DNA from 2 places in the Lentzea sp. CA-135723 genome. Region 2 is predicted to be linked to the other one. Evidence: predicted binding sites of a transcription regulator. Region 2 holds the regulator's gene; the other holds the start of a gene.
What was found. Region 2 encodes HspR, which represses chaperone genes until heat shock. Its sites were predicted from a motif close to ANNTTGAGTNNNNNNNACTCAANNT; they were not measured.

Region 1: the regulator HspR is predicted to act here: its motif matches at 8,378-8,402, upstream of ACQEU1_RS32250 (adenylate cyclase).

Annotation. Positions count from the first base shown of each region.
Region 1 is NZ_JBNJMK010000001.1:6,869,634-6,879,353, forward strand. It holds gene ACQEU1_RS32205 (FAD-binding dehydrogenase) at 1-205, opposite strand, end outside; gene ACQEU1_RS32210 (cupin domain-containing protein) at 330-695, shown strand; gene ACQEU1_RS32215 (hypothetical protein) at 963-1,649, opposite strand; gene ACQEU1_RS32220 (hypothetical protein) at 1,776-2,291, shown strand; gene ACQEU1_RS32225 (S8 family serine peptidase) at 2,571-5,813, shown strand; gene ACQEU1_RS32230 (hypothetical protein) at 5,865-6,140, opposite strand; gene ACQEU1_RS32235 (alpha/beta fold hydrolase) at 6,241-6,546, opposite strand; gene ACQEU1_RS32240 (MerR family transcriptional regulator) at 6,852-7,202, shown strand; gene ACQEU1_RS32245 (mechanosensitive ion channel family protein) at 7,205-8,287, opposite strand; gene ACQEU1_RS32250 (adenylate cyclase) at 8,403-9,410, shown strand; gene ACQEU1_RS32255 (hypothetical protein) at 9,413-9,720, shown strand, end outside.
Region 2 is NZ_JBNJMK010000001.1:5,996,877-6,006,596, reverse strand. It holds gene ACQEU1_RS27735 (SDR family oxidoreductase) at 1-701, shown strand, start outside; gene ACQEU1_RS27730 (hypothetical protein) at 852-1,034, opposite strand; gene ACQEU1_RS27725 (heat shock protein transcriptional repressor HspR) at 1,314-1,742, opposite strand; gene dnaJ (molecular chaperone DnaJ) at 1,748-2,920, opposite strand; gene grpE (nucleotide exchange factor GrpE) at 2,938-3,567, opposite strand; gene dnaK (molecular chaperone DnaK) at 3,564-5,432, opposite strand; gene ACQEU1_RS27705 (DUF4097 family beta strand repeat-containing protein) at 5,614-6,459, opposite strand; gene ACQEU1_RS27700 (hypothetical protein) at 6,542-7,096, opposite strand; gene ACQEU1_RS27695 (TetR/AcrR family transcriptional regulator) at 7,102-7,677, opposite strand; gene ACQEU1_RS27690 (DMT family transporter) at 7,686-8,009, opposite strand; gene ACQEU1_RS27685 ((Fe-S)-binding protein) at 8,156-9,720, shown strand, end outside.

The sequences.
Region 1 (9,720 bases), 870 kb from region 2:
GCGAGTCCTTGACCCGCAGCCGGCGCTGTTCCGGTGTGTCCACCATGAACAGCCCGCCGAACGACCAGAACGCCTGGCCGCCGAGCGACGCTTCCGGCTCCTGGTCGAGGAGGATGACCTTGCGACCCGCGTCCGCGAGCTCTGCGGTCGCGACGAGACCTGCGAGGCCCGCGCCGACGACGATGACATCCGCGTCATGTGCCATCGGGCGAGTCTAGATCGACCCCTGGTCACGCACGAGACCTGAGTCAATTTCACTTTTTGGGGGACCGAGAATGAGTTTCCGACCGGCGTCTGAGGTGGAGTTTTCGACGAGGACCACGCGTTTCGTGGCTCCCGGATCGGTGACGAACGGCGAGTTCGGCCTGTTCGAGTGGCGGATGGAGGCGCACAAGCCGGGAGCGCGTCCGCACTTCCACAAGACGTTCTCCGAGTCGTTCTACGTGCTCGAAGGCGAGATCACGCTGCTGGACGGCGACGAGTGGGTTCGCGCAGGTGAGGGCGACTTCCTGTACGTGCCGCCGAACCAGCCCCACGCGTTCCGCAACGACAGCGACGCGCCGGTGCGGATGCTGATCCTCTTCGCGCCCGGCATCGCCCGCGAGAACTTCTTCCTGGAGGTTGGCAACGCGGGCGACCTGGACCCGGACGAGCTGCGGGCGTTCTACGAGCGCCACGACCAGTACAACCTGTAGAGGATGCCGCCGACCGCCACTACCGGTGAGGGGGGTTACCGGAGTGCCGGCCGACGGCGGGTTGACCGCGGCGCGAGCACGAACCGCCTGCGGAAGGACAGTCCGACCTGGGGGTGTCAGACGGTCCTGGCGACCAGCTCGAGCGCCGGCGGCCAACCACATTGTTGAACGTACAACCGGACCGCTGTGTTCCGGTCGTCTTTCGCTGTGACCAGGCTCAATTCCTTCAGCTGGCCTTCAGGTTCGCCGTCCGGCGTGACCGCCCGGTCACCCCAGGTCGTTGAGCTTGCGCTCGGCGGCCTTGCGCGCCTTCTCCGCCCCGGAGGTCACCCGTTTGGCGTCCTCCAGCCGTTCGGCCGCCCGGTCGAACGCCCGTTGCGCGGCCAGCTGGTCGGCCTGCGCCTCCCCGAGGGCCTGCTCGGCCTCGTCCAGCGCCTGCTGCGCCTCTGCCCGCTTGCGCTCCTGCCGTTCGCGGCGCTTGCGGGCCAGCGCGTCCTCGCCGTCCTGCGCCGGCTCCGGCTCGGGCATCGCGAACCCGAACCCCGAGTACTCCAGCCCCTTGGTGAGGTGCCCGGACCGCACGAGCTCGGCGGACTCCGGATCGGCCATCGCCGCCGTCAGCGTGTTGCGGACCTGGGTCACGGCGTCGTCCGCCAGCGGCCCGGTCAGCTCCAGCGTGCGGTAGACGAGGGTCTCCACGAGCTCCTTGCGCTTGCGGCCGAGCTCCCGCATGGTCAGCTGGGCCGTGGACAGCCCCAGCGCCTCCTGGAGGCCCTCAGGGGCGTCCCTGACGAGCTTGTTGACCGCCCAGGCGCCCACGGTCGGCTTGCGCAGGTCCGAGATGGCCTTCGCGAGGTCCTTGTCGTCGGTCTGCTTGGCCGCGGCGTTGCGAGCCGCGGTGAACTCCTTCGGGGGCAGCCCGTAGAGCTCGTCGGCGACCGGCTTGAGGTCCATGCGCGCAAGGTAGCGCCTGAACAGCCGCCAGTCCTGCGGAATGACCACCGGCCACCCGTTCAACACCACGTCTCCCGCCCGCGTTGAAGAGTCGAGCACCGGAAATCGGGTAAACAGGATGGAGTCATGCACACCAGGTGGAGATGGGTCCTGTTCGGCCTCGGCATCGCCGTGGCCGCCCTCGGTCCGCTCGCGGCCAAGGAAGGCCCCTGGTACGCCTACGTGTTCGGCGGCCTGTGGTTCCTCATGGGCGCGACGGTGGCGTGGCGCACGGTGGGCCTCGGCACGAAGCTGACCGCCGAGGGCATCACGTCGCACGGCATCGACCGGCAGACCGACATCGCCTGGTGCGACGTCGAGGCGGTCGAACCGAGGCGCAGCCGCAACATGGTCTTCTTCCACACCATCGCGCCGGAGGCCCGGCTGCGGCGCGGCAGGCACGTGCTGACCGAGCTGAGCCTGCTGTCGGTCAAAAAGGACTCGGTGCCGCAACGGACCGCGCGGCACGTGACGGAACTCCAGCGGGCGCTGAAAGCACATCGCGCCGGTTGCTCGTTGTGCGGAGCGCAGCCCGAACCCCTCGCCGCGGGCCAGAGCATCGTCGGTCGGCTGCGGGCGAGATTGCGCGCGCTATTGCGCTGAAATGGCGATCACTGCATCGTTGAGCGCGAGGATCCTGTTACAGGCCAACACCGTTCACCGTTGACGCAGGTCTTGACATTCCCCTCGATCAGCTCTTGACTGGAAGGTAGTTGCTCGTTCCACGGCGGAAATGAAACGCGCAGCACTAAAAGTGCGCCCTTTCAAGCCTCTGAACAGTCCAATGTGGATCCGCGGAATGGGCCGATCCGACGATTGCCCTTCGCGAGGCGAAGAGATGTGCTTCGGAGCACTCTTTACCCCACGAAGGGCACATGCGCCGTGAAGAACTGGAGACGCCGCACCGGAACGGTCTTGCTGACCGCGGTGCTGGGCACTACCGGGTTCGGCTTCGCCGCCACCCCTGCCATCGCGCAGAACGCACCGCAGCAGACCCCGGCCGCTGACAAGCAGCTGGACAAGCAGGACCGCGCGCTCGTCGACAAGGCCGCCCTGGAGGGCAAGCCGACCGTCGACCTGCTGGTCGCCGCCGAGAAGGGCAAGACCGACGCCGCGATCAACGACCTCAAGGCGCTCGGCGCCACGGTCGAGAAGGTCGAGAAGGACGTCGACTACGTCAAGGTGACCATCCCGCGTGACAACGCGGCGAAGGCGGCCAAGCTCGCGTCGGTCGACAAGGTCGACGTCGACGGGCTGATCGCGGTGGACGACCCGCGTCCGCAGGGCATGGAGAACCCGGCCCCGCAGAAGGCGCCGGACTCGAAGACCCCGCGCACCAACCCGTACATGCCGACGCAGGACACGCAGGCGGCGCAGTTCGCCACCGCGCACCCGAAGTGGGACGGCCGCGACACCAAGATCGCGGTGATCGACTCGGGCATCGACCTCGACACGCCCGCCCTGCAGACGACCAGCACCGGCGAGCGCAAGATCGTCGACTGGTACAACGCGAACGCCACGAACTCCGGCGACGGCACCTGGGTCACCATGACCAAGACCGGCAAGGTCGGCAAGTTCACCGACGGCGGCCGTGAGTGGACCGCGCCGGCGACCGGTGGCCCGTACTCGTTCGGCCGCTTCGCCGAGACCGCGGGCGACCTCGGCCTCGCCAACAGCGAGACCGGCGGCGACATCAACCGCGACGGCGACCGCACCGACGTCTTCGGTGTCCTCCAGGACATCACGACGAAGGAGGTGTTCGTCGACGTCGACGGTGACGGCGACTTCACCAACAACAAGCGCATGATCGACTACAAGGTCAAGAACGACGTCGGCTACTTCGGTGTCGACAACCCCGCGACCGCGGTGGCCGAGCGCGTCGCGTTCGTCGTGCAGACCGACCGCTCGATCTACGACAACGCGGGCACCCCGTACGTCAACCTGGGCATCTCGGGCGCCGCGCACGGCACCCACGTCGCCGGCATCACCGCGGCGAACAAGATGTTCGACGGCAAGATGGCCGGTGCGGCCCCCGGCGCGAAGCTGATCGCCATCAAGGCGTGCCTCACCAACCCGTCCTGCACGAGCTCCGGTCTCATCGACGGTGTCCTCTACGCCGCGCGCAACGGCGCCGACGTCGTGAACATCTCCATCGGTGGCCTCCCGGCGCTCAACTACGACGCCCCGAACAACGCCCGTGCGGAGCTCTACAACCGCACGATCGACGAGTACAACGTCCAGCTGTTCATCTCGGCGGGCAACTCGGGCGCGGGCGCCAACACCGTCGGTGACCCGTCGGTCGCCACCAACGCGGTGAGCGTCGGCTCGTACATCACCAAGGAGACCTGGCTCTCCAACTACGGCTCGAAGACCGCGCAGAAGCAGAACCTGCACGGCTTCTCGTCGCGCGGCCCGGCGGAGGACGGCGGCTTCAAGCCGAACATCGTCGCGCCCGGTTCGGCGATCTCCACCACGCCGCGCTGGCAGGCAGGCGGCCCGGTGGCGGGCACCTACGCCCTCCCGCCCGGCTACTCGCAGTTCAACGGCACGTCGATGGCCGCCCCGCAGGCGACCGGTGCCGCCGCGCTGCTCGTGAGCGCGTTCAAGGCCACGCACAACGGCCAGCGCCCCACCAGCGCCGAGCTGCGCTACGCGATCCAGCGCAGCGCGAACTTCGTGAGCACCCTCGGTGCCTACGAGCAGGGCGCGGGTCTCTTCAACACCAACGCCGCGTGGACGCTGCTGGACAAGCACTCCGTGCCGGACAAGGTGAAGACGTCCGTCGCGGTCAACACCGTCCTCAGTGGACAGATCCTGCCCACCCCGAACGTCGGTGTCGGCATCCACGACCGTGAAGGCGTGACGGCGGGCCAGGAGTACACCCGCACCTACACGCTGACGCGCACCTCGGGCCACGACGACGAGACGTACAACGTGTCGTGGAAGGGCAACGACGGCACGTTCACGTCGGCCAAGAAGGTCGAGCTGCCGCTGAACACGCCGGTCCAGTTCCCGGTCAAGGTCAAGGCCAAGACGGCCGGCGCCCACAGCGCCGTCCTGCAGCTCGACAACCCGGAGACCCCCGGCGTTGACGCGCAGACCATGAACGCCGTGTTCGCGTCGGAGAACTTCACCGCCGCCAACAAGTTCTCGGTCACCAAGTCGGGCACGATCGCGCGCAACCAGTCGACCAGCCTCTTCGTGAACGTGCCGAAGGGCACGACCGCGCTGAAGGTCGACATGACCGCCGGTGGCGCCGAGGCCGGCAAGGGCCAGGTCCGCTTCCTGCGCTACACCCCGCAGGGCATCGGGTTCGACAGCAACACGTCGACCAACTGCTACAACCCCGACGCGGGCGCCGGTTGTGCCGGTGGCACGCCGACGAGCCGCACGGTCGCCAACCCGATCGCCGGTGTCTGGGAGATCGTGGTCGAGGCGCGCCGCACCTCCGACGCCGACGAGGCGCCGTACTCGGTGACCGCGTCCGTCCTCGGCACGACGATCAGCCCGAACCCGGACGTCATCGCGTCCGGCACGGTCGGCACCCCGATCGAGCGCACCTACTCCGTCACGAACACGCAGGCCAGCTTCAACGGCCGGCTCGCGGCGGGTGCGGTCGGCAGCGCGAAGACGGCCCGCCCGTCGATCGCGAACCTCGCGCAGCAGCAGTACCCGATCGCCGTCGCGCCCGGCTCGACGCGGCTCACCGTCACGATCGGCAACACCACCGATCAGGGCGCTGACCTCGACCTGCTGGTCTACAACTGCACGACGGGCAGCTGCGTGCTCGCCGGTCAGTCGGCCGACGCGGACTCCGAGGAGTCCGTGACGATCACCAACCCGGCCGCGGGCAACTGGGTCGCCCTGGTGGACGGCTACGCGGTGCCCGCGGGCACCACGGAGTTCGACTACTTCGACGTCTACACCGCTTCGTCGCTCGGCACGCTGACCGTCTCGGACAGCAACGCCGACCGCGCCGCGGGTGCGTCGTGGAACGCCACGGGCGTCATCACGCCGCTCGGCCAGCCCGGTGCCGGCCGCGTGCTGCGCGGTGAGCTCGAGGTCCGCACGTTCGACAACGCCGTGATCGGCAGCGGTGCCGTGATCGTGCAGGCAGTCAGCTAAGTCCACTTAGGAACGCGGAAAGCCCCAGAATCCACGAGATTCTGGGGCTTTCTACGGTTCAGGCAACTTGTTGCTGAGCGGTTCGTCCACGTCGATCGCGGACACCCCGATGATCAGATGCGCGTCTTCCACCTTGTCGACCGGCATCTCGGCGCGCAGGTAGCCGATTCTGGGATCCCGCGACTCGACGGTCGCGCCCAGCGCCTTCAGTGCCTGCTCGACCTCCTCGCTGCGTCCCTGCTGCACGGCGATCGTCAGTGGCACTGTGAGGTGGCCGTCACGCTTCGCCTGCTCGATCCGGTTCTTGTCCGGTTTGGCTGCTGACACGGCAGGCACCTCCGCCAAGGGCACGGCTGGAGACCCGTTCGTACCACAGCTCCCGAGAGCCAGCGCGCAAAACGCGACGGCGAGCGGTCTTCTCATGGATCTAGGACGGAGTGGCCGCGACGCCTGGTTGCACGATCTTCGCGAACTCTTCCGGATGCGTCAGGTGAGCCACGTGACCTGCGCCTTCGATGGTGGTCAGGGCGCCGCCGGTGTCGTTCGCGATGGTCCTCGCGGCTGGTCCGAACAGGTGATCCGTGTGCTCACCGACGATGACCGTGACCGGAATGTCCAGCTTCGGCGGCTCGTGGACGGCGGCCTGCAGTTCGCACATCATGGTCGTCGCAACCTCCCAGCGTTCGGGGGCGCTGTCGCAGCAGACCAGCTCGTCGACGATCCGGACGACCACGATCTCCAGGGTCAGGTCGCGGCCGCCTGCGGTGAGAGCTTTCTCCTAGGCGTCGACCGCGACGGGGTTGATGCCGATCGCGGGTTCGTAAAGCACGAGCGCCCGTGAGGTCGTCGCGCTCCTGAGTCGTGAGCAGGGCGAAGATCCCGCCGTAGCTGCGGCCGATCAGGGTGGTGCTCTCGTGGCGGTCGAGGACGGCGTGCAGGTCGTCGACCTCGGTGCGCAGGCAGTAGTCCGCCGGCGACGGGACGCCATTGCGGCCGCGTCGGTCAGGCGTCTCCGCCGGCGCCAGCAGGGCTTTCATCGTGTTGATCGGTGAACTGGCCGCCGAGTGCGGCGTTTCCGCCCGTTCGATCCGCCACTACGAGAAGTGCGGCCTGCTGTCGTCGGAACGGTCCCCGAACGGCTACCGCGTCTACCGGCAGACCGACGTTGAGACCGTGCGGCGGATCAAGGCGCTGCTGAACGTGGGCCTGCCCGTCGCCACCATCGCGCTGCTGCTGCCGTGCGTCGTGGACGCCTCACCGCGCCTCGACCCGTGCGCGAACCTGATGGCGACCCTGCACGCCGAGGTAGCCCGCCTGGACGACCAGGCCGCCGAGATCGCCCGATGCCGCGGCCTGATCACCGGCATCCTCGAACGCTCCACGGCCTAGGTCTACTGCTTGGGCCCCGCAAACGCCTGCTCCCGCAACGCCCCGTCCAGGCTCTCGCCGAACACCCGCGCGTCCGTGTGCTGGTCACCTGTGGGCTGCTGCTTCGACGCGCGAGTGAGCGCGCGCGTGCGGATGTGCGGCAACGCCCCGTCGTGCTGCCGCTGCACCCAGTCCACCAGGTGCTCGCGCGTCAAACACCTGAGGTCCCAGAGCTTCCCGGCGTCGGCGGCGCTCACCAGCGCCCGCAACCGCACGAACCCCTGCGTCGCCTGCGTGACCTGGAGGACCGACACCCGCCCGTCCCACAGGTCGCTGCCCTCCAGCATGGACCGCATCTCCTGCCGCATCGCCTCGACCGGCACCGTCCAGTCGAGATCGAGCTCGACGGTGCCCAGCAACGCCGACTGCGTGCGCGTCCAGTTCTCGAACGGCGTCTTCAAGAAGTACGAGGTGGGCAGTACCAGCCGCCGGTCGTCCCACAGGTGCAGCACGACGTAAGTCAGCGTGACGTCCTCGACCCGCCCCCACTCGCCCTCGACCACCACGACGTCGTCCAGCCGCACCGCGTCGCTGAACGCGATCTGCAACCCCGAGATCAGGTTGCCCAGCAACGACTGCGCGGAGAACGCCGCCACCGCACCGATCACCGCCGCCGAGGCCAGCACCGTGGACCCGACCGCCCGCGCACCGGGGAACGTCATCAGGATCGCCCCGACCGCCAGCACCCCGATGACCACCAGCACCAGCCGCCGCACCAGCACGACCTGCGTGTGCACGCGGCGCGCGTGCCGGTTGTCCGTGACGTCGGTGCGAATCCGTGACAGCGACAGGTCCACCAGCGTGCTGATCAACGCGGCCAGCAGCCACGCGCCCGCCAGGATCAACGCGATCCCCAGCACGTGCAACGTGACCGGCGCGTCCACCGGGTACGCGCTGAGGCTGATCTGCGCGGCCAGCAGGGCCCCGAAGACCTGACCGGGCCGGTACATCCGGCCGCTGTGGCTGAACCGGCGCACCAGCCGGTGGACCACCTCCACGACCAGCAGTGCGAAGGCCACCGAGCAGCCCAGGACGACGAAAAGCATGTGCCTCCTCCCGTGTATCAGGGCCGGGTACCCGGCGGCCGCGGCGGCGGACACCGTGAAACGGGTCTCAGCGGAAGGGCTTGCGATCGGAGTTTGAGTTTGCAAGACTCAAACCATGCTCACGACGACGGAAGCGCTGGACCTGGTCGAACGCGCGACCTCGCCCGAGGCGCTGTTCGGCCCGCGCACCACGGACCCCGACCTGCGCCGGGAGGCGCGGCGCCGGTACCGCGCGCTCTCCTCGGTCCTGCACCCCGACGTGGTCGGCCCGGCCAACACCCGCGCCCACGCCGCCCAGGCCGAACTGACCCGCCTGCACCACGAGTGGGTCAACGCCAGGACGGTCACGCTGACCACCCGGACCGGCGCCTACCGCATCGGCGAGCCGTTCGCGGTCGGCAGCATCGCCAACCTCTACGAGGCCGACGGCCCGTACGTGGTCAAGGTGGTGCGCAACCCCGGTCTCAACCCGCTGATCCACGGCGAGTGGGAGGCGTTGCGCAGGCTCGAACGCTTCACCGACCGCAACGCGTGGCTGCGGCCGTTCTACCCGCGGCTGCTCGACACGTCGGGCGAGACGGCGAAGGGCTCCAGGGCGTTCACGGTGCTCGACCCGCTCAGGGACGGCTTCGTGACGCTCGAAGAGGTCCACAAGGCATTCCCCGCGGGTCTGGACGGACGCGACTACGCGTGGATGCACCGCAGGCTCCTGAAAGCGTTGGCCGGAGCGCATCAAGCGGGTCTGGTGCACGGTGCCGTCACCAAGGACAACGTCCTGGTGCACCCAGAACAACACGGGATCGTCCTGGTCGGCTGGTCGTTCGCGGTGCAGGAGAACGAACGGCTGATGGCGACCAGCAAGACGATCGAGTACCCGCCGGAGGTCGCGAACAACGAGCCGGTCACCGCCGCCACCGACGTCCACATGGCACACAGGCTGATGCTCGACCTGTTGCTCCCCAACGAAACCAGGCAACGAACTTTCGCCAGGGGGTGCATGCAGGACCGTCCGCAACAACGGCCGGACGCCGCAGATCTGATCCGCGAGTACGACGAACTGCTCGAAGAGCTCTACGGGCCGAGGACCTTCCGCCCGTTCACGATGCCCAAGACAGGAGAATGACCATGGGACACGGCAACTGGGACGACAACGCGTACGCCGCGGCCAGGACCTTCCGCGCCGCCAAGGGGATCGCCGACTTCGGCTACACCGCCTCGGTCAAGGCCACGCCGGCGTCGGGCTGGAAGGCGGCGCCGTCGCTCGACCCGTTCCAGGTCGGCTTCCGCGAGTGCAGAGACTCGGCCGACCACGCCGACTCGACACCGATCGCCGTGCTGTTCGACGTCACGGGCTCGATGGGCAGCGTGCCGATGATCATGCAGGGCAAGCTCGGCAAGCTGCACGGGTTGTTGCAGCGCAAGGGATATCTGGC
Region 2 (9,720 bases):
CCGTGATCCACCTGGCGTTCAAGCACGAGGAGATGTACGCGGGCGACTACCAGGGCGCCTCGGAAGCCGACCTCGCCGTGGTGCACGCGTTCCTCGACGAGCTGTCCGGCACCGGCAAGGCGCTGGTGGGCACCGGCGGCACGCTGTCGTACTCCGGCCTGGGCCGCACGGCCACCGAGGAGGAGCGGATCCCCAGCGAGGGCCCGCGCGGCGCCGCCCGCAACGCGATCCTCGACGCCACGGGCCTGCGCGGCTCGGTCGTGGTGCTGCCGCCGACCGTCCACAGTGAACTCGACACGGCCGGCTTCATCCCGATCCTGGTCCGCACCGCCCGCGCCACAGGCATCTCCGGCTACCCCGGCGACGGCACCAACCGCTGGTCGGCAGGCCACACGAGGGACGCGGCGCGCCTCTACCGGCTGGCGGCGGAGAAGGCGCCGGCGGGTTCGGTGCTGCACGCGGTCGGCGAGGAGGCGATCACCATGCGGGAGATCGCCGAGGTGATCGGGCGGAAGCTGGGCGTGCCGGTCGAGAGCATCCCGGCCGAGCGCGGGCAGGAGCACTTCGGCCCGCTGGCGTTCATGGTGTCGCGGGACGCGCCGACGTCCGCCGAGCGCACGAAGGCGTTGCTGGGCTGGGAGCCGACGGGGCCCGGGCTGCTGGAGGACCTGGAGAGCGGGTTCTACTTCGAGCAGGGCTGAGCTTCGAGCTCGCGGTGGGGAGCAGCTGAGCCGTCGAGCTCACGGCGAGGCGCTTCCTCACGGGCAGCCGAGGTGGCGAGGCGCTTCCTCACAGGCAGCCGACGCGGCAAGCCGCTTCCTCACGGGCAGCCGACGTGGCGAGCCGCTTCCTCAAGCAGGGCAGGGGTTCCCGCCGCTGTTCCACGCGCGTGACGCGCCATCGTCCTGGCCTTCGAACACCTGGCCTGCCGACCTGGCCGGCGTGGCTTCGTGCTGCTGCTCGAACGCCGGTCGCTTCGTCCGCCCCTTCTCGCCGCCGCCCGCCCCCTTCCGCTTGCGGGGGAAGGTGATCATGGTTTCCGGACATCTACTAGACGGGGCCAGGCGTGAATCAGGACGAGGTTCACCCGTCCGGGTGGCTGGACCTTCGGTTTGCCGAGCTTCTCGGGGGTCCGGTGAAAGGTGGATGGCGCGACAGAAGGCAAGTGGTGCAGCGAAAAGCAGGTGGCGCGGCGGAGGGTAGGAGGCGAAGGAAGCCGGCTGAAGCGCGACGCCGCGCCCCCGCGGTGGTCGCAGAAAACTCGACCAGCTCGGTGGGCGCGGCGTCGCGAAAGCTTCGGCCGAACCGTCAGATCACTTGCGCGGCTTGGGTTTCCAGACCACCAGGGCGGTCTCCTGGCGGATCGGCACCAGGTCGCGGCGGTAGGAGGCGTGGACCGCGGCGGCTGTGGAGTCGGCTGCCGCCAGGGCCTGGGCGAGTTCCTGCTGGAGCTCGACCACCCGCGACCTCAGGGCGTCCACCTGGTTTTCCAGGTCGATGATGCGCTTGATGCCGGCGAGGTTGACGCCCTCGTCCTGGGAGAGGCGTTGGACCTCGCGCAGCAGCACGATGTCGCGCATCGAGTAGCGGCGGCCGCCGCCGGAGGTGCGGCCCGGGGAGACCAGGCCCATCCGGTCGTAGGACCGGAGGGTCTGGGCGTGCAGGCCGGACAGCTGGGCTGCCACCGAGATCACGAAGAACGGCGTGTCCTCATCGGTCCCGGGAGGGAACGGAAAACCCACCGAACTCACCGCCCTTCAAGAAGTGCGTTCAGTTCGCTGCGGGGGTCGTGGTCCCGCGTCACTTCGGCGTACGCCTCCAGGGCCTTGCGGGCCTCGGACGACAGGTTGTTCGGCACCGCGACCTCCAGGGTGATCAGGAGATCGCCCGAAGTGCCGTCGCGCTTCGTGATCCCCTTGCCCCGCGCCCGCAGCACTCGCCCGGAGGCGGTGCCCGCCGGCACCTTCAAGGTCACCTTGCCGTCCAGGGTCGGCACGGTCAACGTCGTTCCGAGTGCGAGCTCGTCGAACGTCATCGCGGCCTTGAGCGTCAGGTCGTTGCCCTGGCGGCCGAAGACGCTGTGCGGGTTGACGTGCACGCGCACGAACAGGTCGCCGGACGGTCCGCCGTTGCGGCCCGGTTCGCCCTGGCCGGCGAGGCGGATGCGCTGGCCGTCGTCGACGCCCGACGGGATCCGCACGGTGAGCGTGCGGGTGCGGGTGCTGACGCCGTCGCCGCCGCACTCGGGGCACGGGTCGTCGATGATCCGGCCGGTGCCGCGGCAGTCGCGGCACGGCTCGCTGAACGCGAAGGCACCCTGCGAGCGGGTGACCAGGCCGGAACCCGAGCAGGTCGCGCAGGTGTGCGGGGTGGTGCCGGGCTTGGCGCCGGAACCGTTGCAGGTGGTGCAGGCGGCGGGGGACGACAGGCGCAGCGGCACCGTCGCGCCCTTCACCGCCTCGGTGAAGTCGATGCGGACGTCGGTCTCGACGTCCTCGCCACGACGCGGGCGCGTGGCCGAGCCGGGGGCCGTGCCTCCGCCTCGCCGGTTGAACAGGCCGCCGAGCAGGTCGCCCAGCCCGCCGCCGCTGCCACCGGTGCCCTGCGCGGCACGGCCGAACAGGTCGTTGACGTCGAACCCGCCGGAGCCGAAGCCGCCGGAGCCGGGGAAGCCGCCACCGCCCGCGAACAGGCGGCGGGCCTCGTCGTACTGCTTGCGCTTGGCCGCGTCCGACAGCACGCCGTAGGCCTCGGAGACCGCCTTGAAGCGGGCTTCCGCCTTGGCGTCGCCGGGGTTCGCGTCCGGGTGCAGCTCGCGCGCGAGCTTGCGGTACGACTTCTTGATCTCGTCGGCCGACGCGTCGGAGGAGACGCCCAGCTCGCGGTAGAAGTCCTTCTCGATCCAGTCCCTAGCACTCACCGGACGTCTCCTCCTCCCTACGCTTCTTCAGCCGGAGCCGGCGCGGCACCGGGCTCGTGGTCGGTCACCGCGACAAGCGCGGGGCGGACGAGCTTCTCGCCGAAGGTGTAGCCGCGGCGCAGCACCGCGGTGACCGTCGGTCCGTCGACGTCCGGGGACGTGCTGTGCTGCACGGCCTCGTGCACCGACGGGTCGAACGCCTCGCCCTCGTGCGCGAACGGCTCGAGGCCGGTCTTCTGCAACGTGGACACGAGCTTGTCCGCCACGGCCTTGAACGCACCGGTCAGGTCGCCGTGCGCGGCGGCCCGTTCGATGTCGTCCAGCACCGACAGCAGCTCGCCGGCGACGGTCGCCTTCGCGTTGTTGATCACTGCCTCGCGGTCGCGTTCCACCCGCTTGCGGTAGTTCGCGTACTCGGCGGTGAGCCGCTGCAGGTCGGCGGTGCGCTCGTCGAGCTGGGTCTTCAGCTCGGCGGCCACCTCGTCCACGACCTCGGCGACCAGGGGCTCTTCCGGAGCAGCGCCTTCCTCGGGAGCCGCGTGGGCCGGCGGCCGGACCTCGCCCGTTTCCGGGTCGATCCGGCGCCGGTCGTTCACGACGACCTGAGGCTGCTCCTCGTCGGGGGCGGCGTGCCTCGGTTCGGTCACTTCTTCTCGTCCTCGTCCACGATCTCGGCGTCGACGACGTCATCGTCCTTCTTGGCGCCCGCACCGGCACCCGCGGCACCCGGCGCGTCCGCACCGGGGGCCTCGGCGCCCTGAGCACCAGGAGCGTTGGCGTAGATCGCCTGGCCGATGGCCTGGGACTCGGTCGCGAGCTTCTCGACCGCCGTCTTGATGGCGTTGATGTCGGTGCCCTTGAGCGCCTCGGTCGCCTCCGCGATCGCGGCGTTGACCTTGTCCTTGATCTCGGCGGGGAGCTTGTCGTCGTTCTCCTTGACGACCTTCTCCGTCTGGTAGACGAGCGTCTCGGCCTGGTTGCGGACCTCGGCCTCCTCGCGGCGGCGCTTGTCCTCCTCCGCGTGGGCCTCGGCGTCCTTCACCATGCGGTCGATGTCGTCCTTCGGCAGCGCGGAGCCACCGGTGATCGTCATCGACTGCTCCTTGCCGGTGCCCAGGTCCTTCGCGAAGACGTGGACGATGCCGTTCGCGTCGATGTCGAAGGTGACCTCGATCTGCGGCACGCCACGCGGGGCGGGCGGCAGGCCGGTCAGCTCGAACATGCCGAGCTTCTTGTTGTGCGCCGCGATCTCGCGCTCGCCCTGGAAGACCTGGATCTGCACGGACGGCTGGTTGTCGTCGGCCGTCGTGAAGGTCTCGGAGCGCTTCGTCGGGATCGTGGTGTTGCGCTCGATCAGCTTGGTCATGATGCCGCCCTTGGTCTCGATGCCGAGGGACAGCGGGGTGACGTCGAGCAGCAGGACGTCCTTGACCTCGCCCTTGAGGACACCGGCCTGCAGGGCGGCGCCGACGGCGACGACCTCGTCCGGGTTCACGCCCTTGTTGGGCTCGCGGCCACCGGTCAGCTCCTTGACGAGCTCACCGACGGCGGGCATGCGGGTGGAGCCACCGACGAGCACGACGTGGTCGATGTCGCCGACGGAGATGTTGGCGTCCTTGATCACGTTGTTGAACGGCGCGCGGGTGCGCTCCAGCAGGTCGTTCGTGATCCGCTGGAACTCGGCGCGCGACAGCGTCTCGTCGAGGAACAGCGGGTTCTTGTCGCCGTCCACCGTGATGTACGGCAGGTTGATCGACGCCTGCGACGAGCTGGACAGCTCGATCTTGGCCTTCTCGGCGGCCTCGCGGATCCGCTGCAGGGCCATCTTGTCCTTGGTCAGGTCGATGCCGTTGGCCTGCTTGAAGCGCTCGACCAGCCAGTCGACGACGCGCTGGTCCCAGTCGTCGCCACCGAGGTGGTTGTCACCGGAGGTCGCCCGGACCTCGACCACGCCGTCACCGAGCTCGAGCAGCGAGACGTCGAACGTGCCGCCACCGAGGTCGAAGACCAGGATGGTCTGCTCCTTCTCGCCCTTGTCGAGGCCGTACGCCAGCGCGGCCGACGTCGGCTCGTTGACGATGCGGAGCACGTTGAGGCCCGCGATCTGGCCGGCCTCCTTGGTGGCCTGGCGCTGCGCGTCCTCGAAGTAGGCGGGGACGGTGATGACGGCGTCGGTGATCTCCTCACCGAGGTACGCCTCGGCGTCGCGCTTGAGCTTCATCAGCACGCGCGCGGAGATCTCCTGCGAGGTGTACTGCTTGCCGTCGATCTCGTCGGTCTTCCAGTTGGTGCCGACGTGCCGCTTGACCGACCGGATGGTGCGGTCGACGTTGGTGACGGCCTGGTTCTTCGCGGGCTGACCCACGAGGACCTCGCCGTTCTTGGCGAACGCGACGATGGACGGGGTCGTCCTGGAGCCCTCCGAGTTGGCGATGACCGTCGGCTCACCGCCTTCGAGAACGGCGACGACGGAGTTGGTCGTCCCCAAGTCGATGCCGACTGCACGCGCCATTGGAGTTCCTTCCGCTAGTACTTGTTGAGCGTTGCTGGCTCAAGTTTGCCATCCGCTCAAACCTGAGCCTACCCGACTCAAGCTTTCTGACTGGCCCAACGACCGGAGAACTCTGGTTGTTCCCTCAGAACGCACTGAGGGCCACCCCTTGTGGAGTGGCCCTCGACACAGTGACCCGGCTTCAGATGCCGATCACGCGGACGTCCCCCGACCCGGTGGACAGCTGGAGCTCGGTCTTCGACGCCGGATCGGTCGGCACGTTGAACATCCGGTCGCCGCTGCCCGAGTTGCCCTCGATCTTGAACGGGCCGCCGGGAATCCGCAGGTTGATGTCGCCGGAACCGGAGTTCGCCCGCACCGACCGCGTCGACAGGAACGTCAGCGAGACGTTGCCCGAGGACGCGTCGGCGGTGAAGTCGTTGTCGATCCCGGTGCCGGTGATGTCACCGGAGTGGGTCACGACCATCGACTTGCCCTTGATCCGGTCGAGGATCACGTTCCCGGAGCTGACCTCCACGATGAGCCCGCCGTCGACGCGGCTGAACTCGAAGTCCCCCGACCCCGAGGTGGCGCGGACGTCCCCCTTGACGTCCCTGACCTTCACGTCGCCGGACCCGGTCCGGTAGTCCACCGCGGCCACGCCTTCGAAGAGCGCGTCCCCCGAGCCGTTGTCGCCCTGCACCGTGATGTCCGCGCTCGGCACCAGGACCTCGTAGTTGATCTCGCAGTTGCGGCCGCAGCCGTCCAGCACCAGCGCGTCCCCCTCGACGCGGTGCTTGACGTCGGTCGGCTTGTTGTCCCGGTGGTGCTCGATCCGGCGGTGGATCTTCGTCTCGGTCAGCCCCTGCTGGTACCGGATCGTCACGTCGCCGGAGTCCTGGTCGCTGCGGACCTTGACCGACTTGAACGTCTCCGCGACCACGTGGTCGTCGGAGAACTCGTACTTCATGATGCGGATGCCACCGCAGCCGGTCGCGACCGCGAGCACCGCCCCCACAACCAACGCCACCAGCGCTGTCCTCATCATGGGCTCAAAACTAGAGGCGGCACGGCTCAGGAACACGGCTGCAAGCCCCCGAAGGTGGGGTGGGGCTACCCCTACCGGGTCTTCAGACCAGGTCTTCGAGAACGGCGCGCAACGCCGGCGCCGTGCGAGCCGGGTCGTTGAGGAAGCGGGTGGACGCCAGCACGTGCGCGGGCGCGATGCGTTCCCACAGGTAGCCCTCGACCGGCACCTCGGCGATGTGCAGCTCGACGCTCTGCGCCCACCGGCCGATGCGCGACTCGATGCCGCGCAGCACGTCCCCGATGGGCAACGCGGCGGGGCTCTGCACGCGGTGCAGCTGTTCGATGCCGGGCTTCAGGGTCAGCACCGCGGCACGGCTCGCCGGGCGGGTCAGCAGCGCCGGAGCGTCCTCCGGGGTCGGGGACTCGGCGCCTCGGGTGCACGCGTCGAGCGCGTCGGCCCACCAGCCGGGCCACTCGGCGGTCACGGCCGCGCGGTCGGTGCCGAGCGGCACCTGCACCGGCAACGAGGGCTCCAGGCCCGGCACGTGCGGCTCGACGTCGACGGACAACGCCAGCGAGTCGCGGACGTAGAGCGCGGCGAGCAGCCCGAGGCTCACCCCGTGGCTGATGCCGGACACCTCTCGCGCGAACTTCATGGTTCCTATTCTTCCCGCGGGACGGCCGTGGAATCGTCGCGGCCGCGGATCAAGAAGGACACGATTGGCTCCAGCTCGTCCTCGTTCGGAGCAACGTCGGCGATCAGGCCCTGGATCAGCAGGCCGTCGATCGCCGCGAGGAACGCCCGGAACGCCACGGGGTCGGCCGGGCGCGCGAGCTCCACGGCCAGGTCGAGCCAGCGGCGGGCGGCGGGCTTGAGCTCGGGGCGGCGGCCCGCCAGCAGGTACAGCTCGTACTCGGCGAGCGTGCGGCCGCGGTTCGCGTTCACCGCCTGCGCGAGGCTCTGCGCGATCTCCCGCGCGGTGCCGCCGGACGCGACGATCTTGAGCATGTCGTCGCACAGCTCTTCCGCCGACCACAGCAGCGCGGCGATCAGCAGGTCGTCGAGCGTCGCGAAGTAGTAGGTGGGTGCCGTCGTCGGCACGCCGGCCTCACGGGCGACGCTGCGGTGCGTCACGCCCGCGACGCCCTCTCGTTCGATCACGCGCAGGGTGGCCTCGACGATGGCGCGCCGCTTCTTCTCGCCACGCGCCTTGCGTCCGTCCACCTTGTGCTCCACCGCCGCGGTCAGTGCGTCCTCCCGAGTTCGAGCGTCACCACGCCTCCGATGATCAGCGCCAGGCCGACGACCATCGTGGGGTTGAGGGTTTCGCCGAGGAACTTCCAGCCGATGATCGCAACGGCGGCAACGCCGACTGCGGACCATACGGCGTAGGCGACGCCCACGGGCATACCCAACTTCAACGCGCGCGAAAGTGCGGTGAAGGCGATGGCGTATCCGACGACGACGATCACGGACGGCCACAGTCTGCTGAAGCCTTCGGACAGCTTCAACGACACGGTGGCGGCGATCTCCGCCGCGATCGCCGCGACGAGGAGCAGGTACAGCACGGCGACCTCCAGGGCTGCTCAGGACAACTACCTGAACAAGTGTTCCATAAGTTTTTGATCAACTTCTGGGAACTTGACCGGTACGCGGGGAGACACCGGCCACGTCCAAGTGGTTACTGAGCAGTAACCTGTCCTAGACTCCCGCCATGACCCTCCAGCTGGTTCTCGGGCTCGTCGCCGTGGCGGTGAGCGTCGTCGCCTGGGGCGTGTTCGTCGCCGCCGTGCTGAAGCAGATCAAGATCATTCGGCTCGGCCAGCCGGACGGCACCCGCTTCGGGCCGTTCGTGCCGCGCCTGAAGACGATGATCGTCGAGTTCGTCGCGCACACCCGGATGGCGAAGTTCCGTTCGGTCGCCCCGTGGCACTGGATGGTGATGTGGGGCTTCCTCATCGGCTCCGCGGTGCTGTTCGAGGCGTACGGCGAGGTGTTCGACCCGCACTTCCACTGGCCGATCATCGGCACGTGGTCGGTGTGGCTGCTGCTGGTCGAACTGCTCGGCCTCGGCACCGTCGTCGGTGGTGTGGCCCTCGCGGTGATCCGCCAGCGCAACCACCCGCGCCGCGCCGACCGGGTCTCGCGGTTCCAGGGGTCGGACTTCAAGTCCGCGTACTTCGTCGAGGCCGTCGTCATCATCGAGGGCGTCGGCATCCTGCTGGTCAAGGCGTTCAAGCAGTCGAGCGGACTCGAGGTCGCCCCGCTGTGGACGTCGTTCGTGACGCAGCCGCTCGCGCAGATCCTGCCGTCCGCGCCCATCTGGGTGTCGGTGATGGCGCTGGTCAAGCTGCTGAGCGGCATGATCTGGCTGATCGTGGTGGGCCGCAACCTCACGATGGGCGTCGCGTGGCACCGGTTCTCGGCGTTCTTCAACATCTACTTCAAGCGCGAGGACGACGGTGGCGTCGCGCTGGGCGCGCTGAAGCCGATGATGTCCGGCGGCGAGGTCCTGGACCTGGAGGAGGCCGACCCGGACAAGGACGTGTTCGGCGTCGGCAAGGTCGAGGACTTCAGCTGGAAGGGCTGGCTCGACTTCTCCACCTGCACCGAGTGCGGCCGCTGCCAGTCGCAGTGCCCCGCCTGGAACACCGGCAAGCCGTTGTCCCCCAAGCTGGTCATCACGCAGCTGCGCGACCACGCGTACGCGAAGGCGCCGTACCTGCTGGCCGGTGGCTCGAAGGACATGGCCGGTGACGAGGTCGGCCTGACCGAGGACAAGTACGAGGACTACAAGAAGCGCCTCGAGTCCATCGACGTGCTGGCGATGGCCGAGTCGGAGCGCCCGCTGATCGGCGGCCCGGACGAGCTCGGCGTCATCGACCCCGAGGTGCTGTGGTCGTGCACGACCTGCGGCGCGTGCGTCGAGCAGTGCCCGGTGGACATCGAGCACGTCGACCACATCGTCGACATGCGCCGCTACCAGGTGCTGATCGAGTCGAACTTCCCGACCGAGCTCGGCGGCATGTTCAAGAACCTGGAGAACAAGGGCAACCCGTGGGGCCAGAACGCCAAGGACCGCCTGGCGTGGACCGAGGGCCTGGAGTTCGAGGTGCCGGTCTTCGACGGCGACCTGGGCGACGCGGAGTACCTGTTCTGGGTCGGCTGCGCCGGCGCGTTCGAGGACCGCGCGAAGAAGACGACGCGGGCCGTCGCGGAGCTGCTGCACACGGCCGATGTGAAGTACACGGTGCTCGGCCCGGAGGAGACCTGCACCGG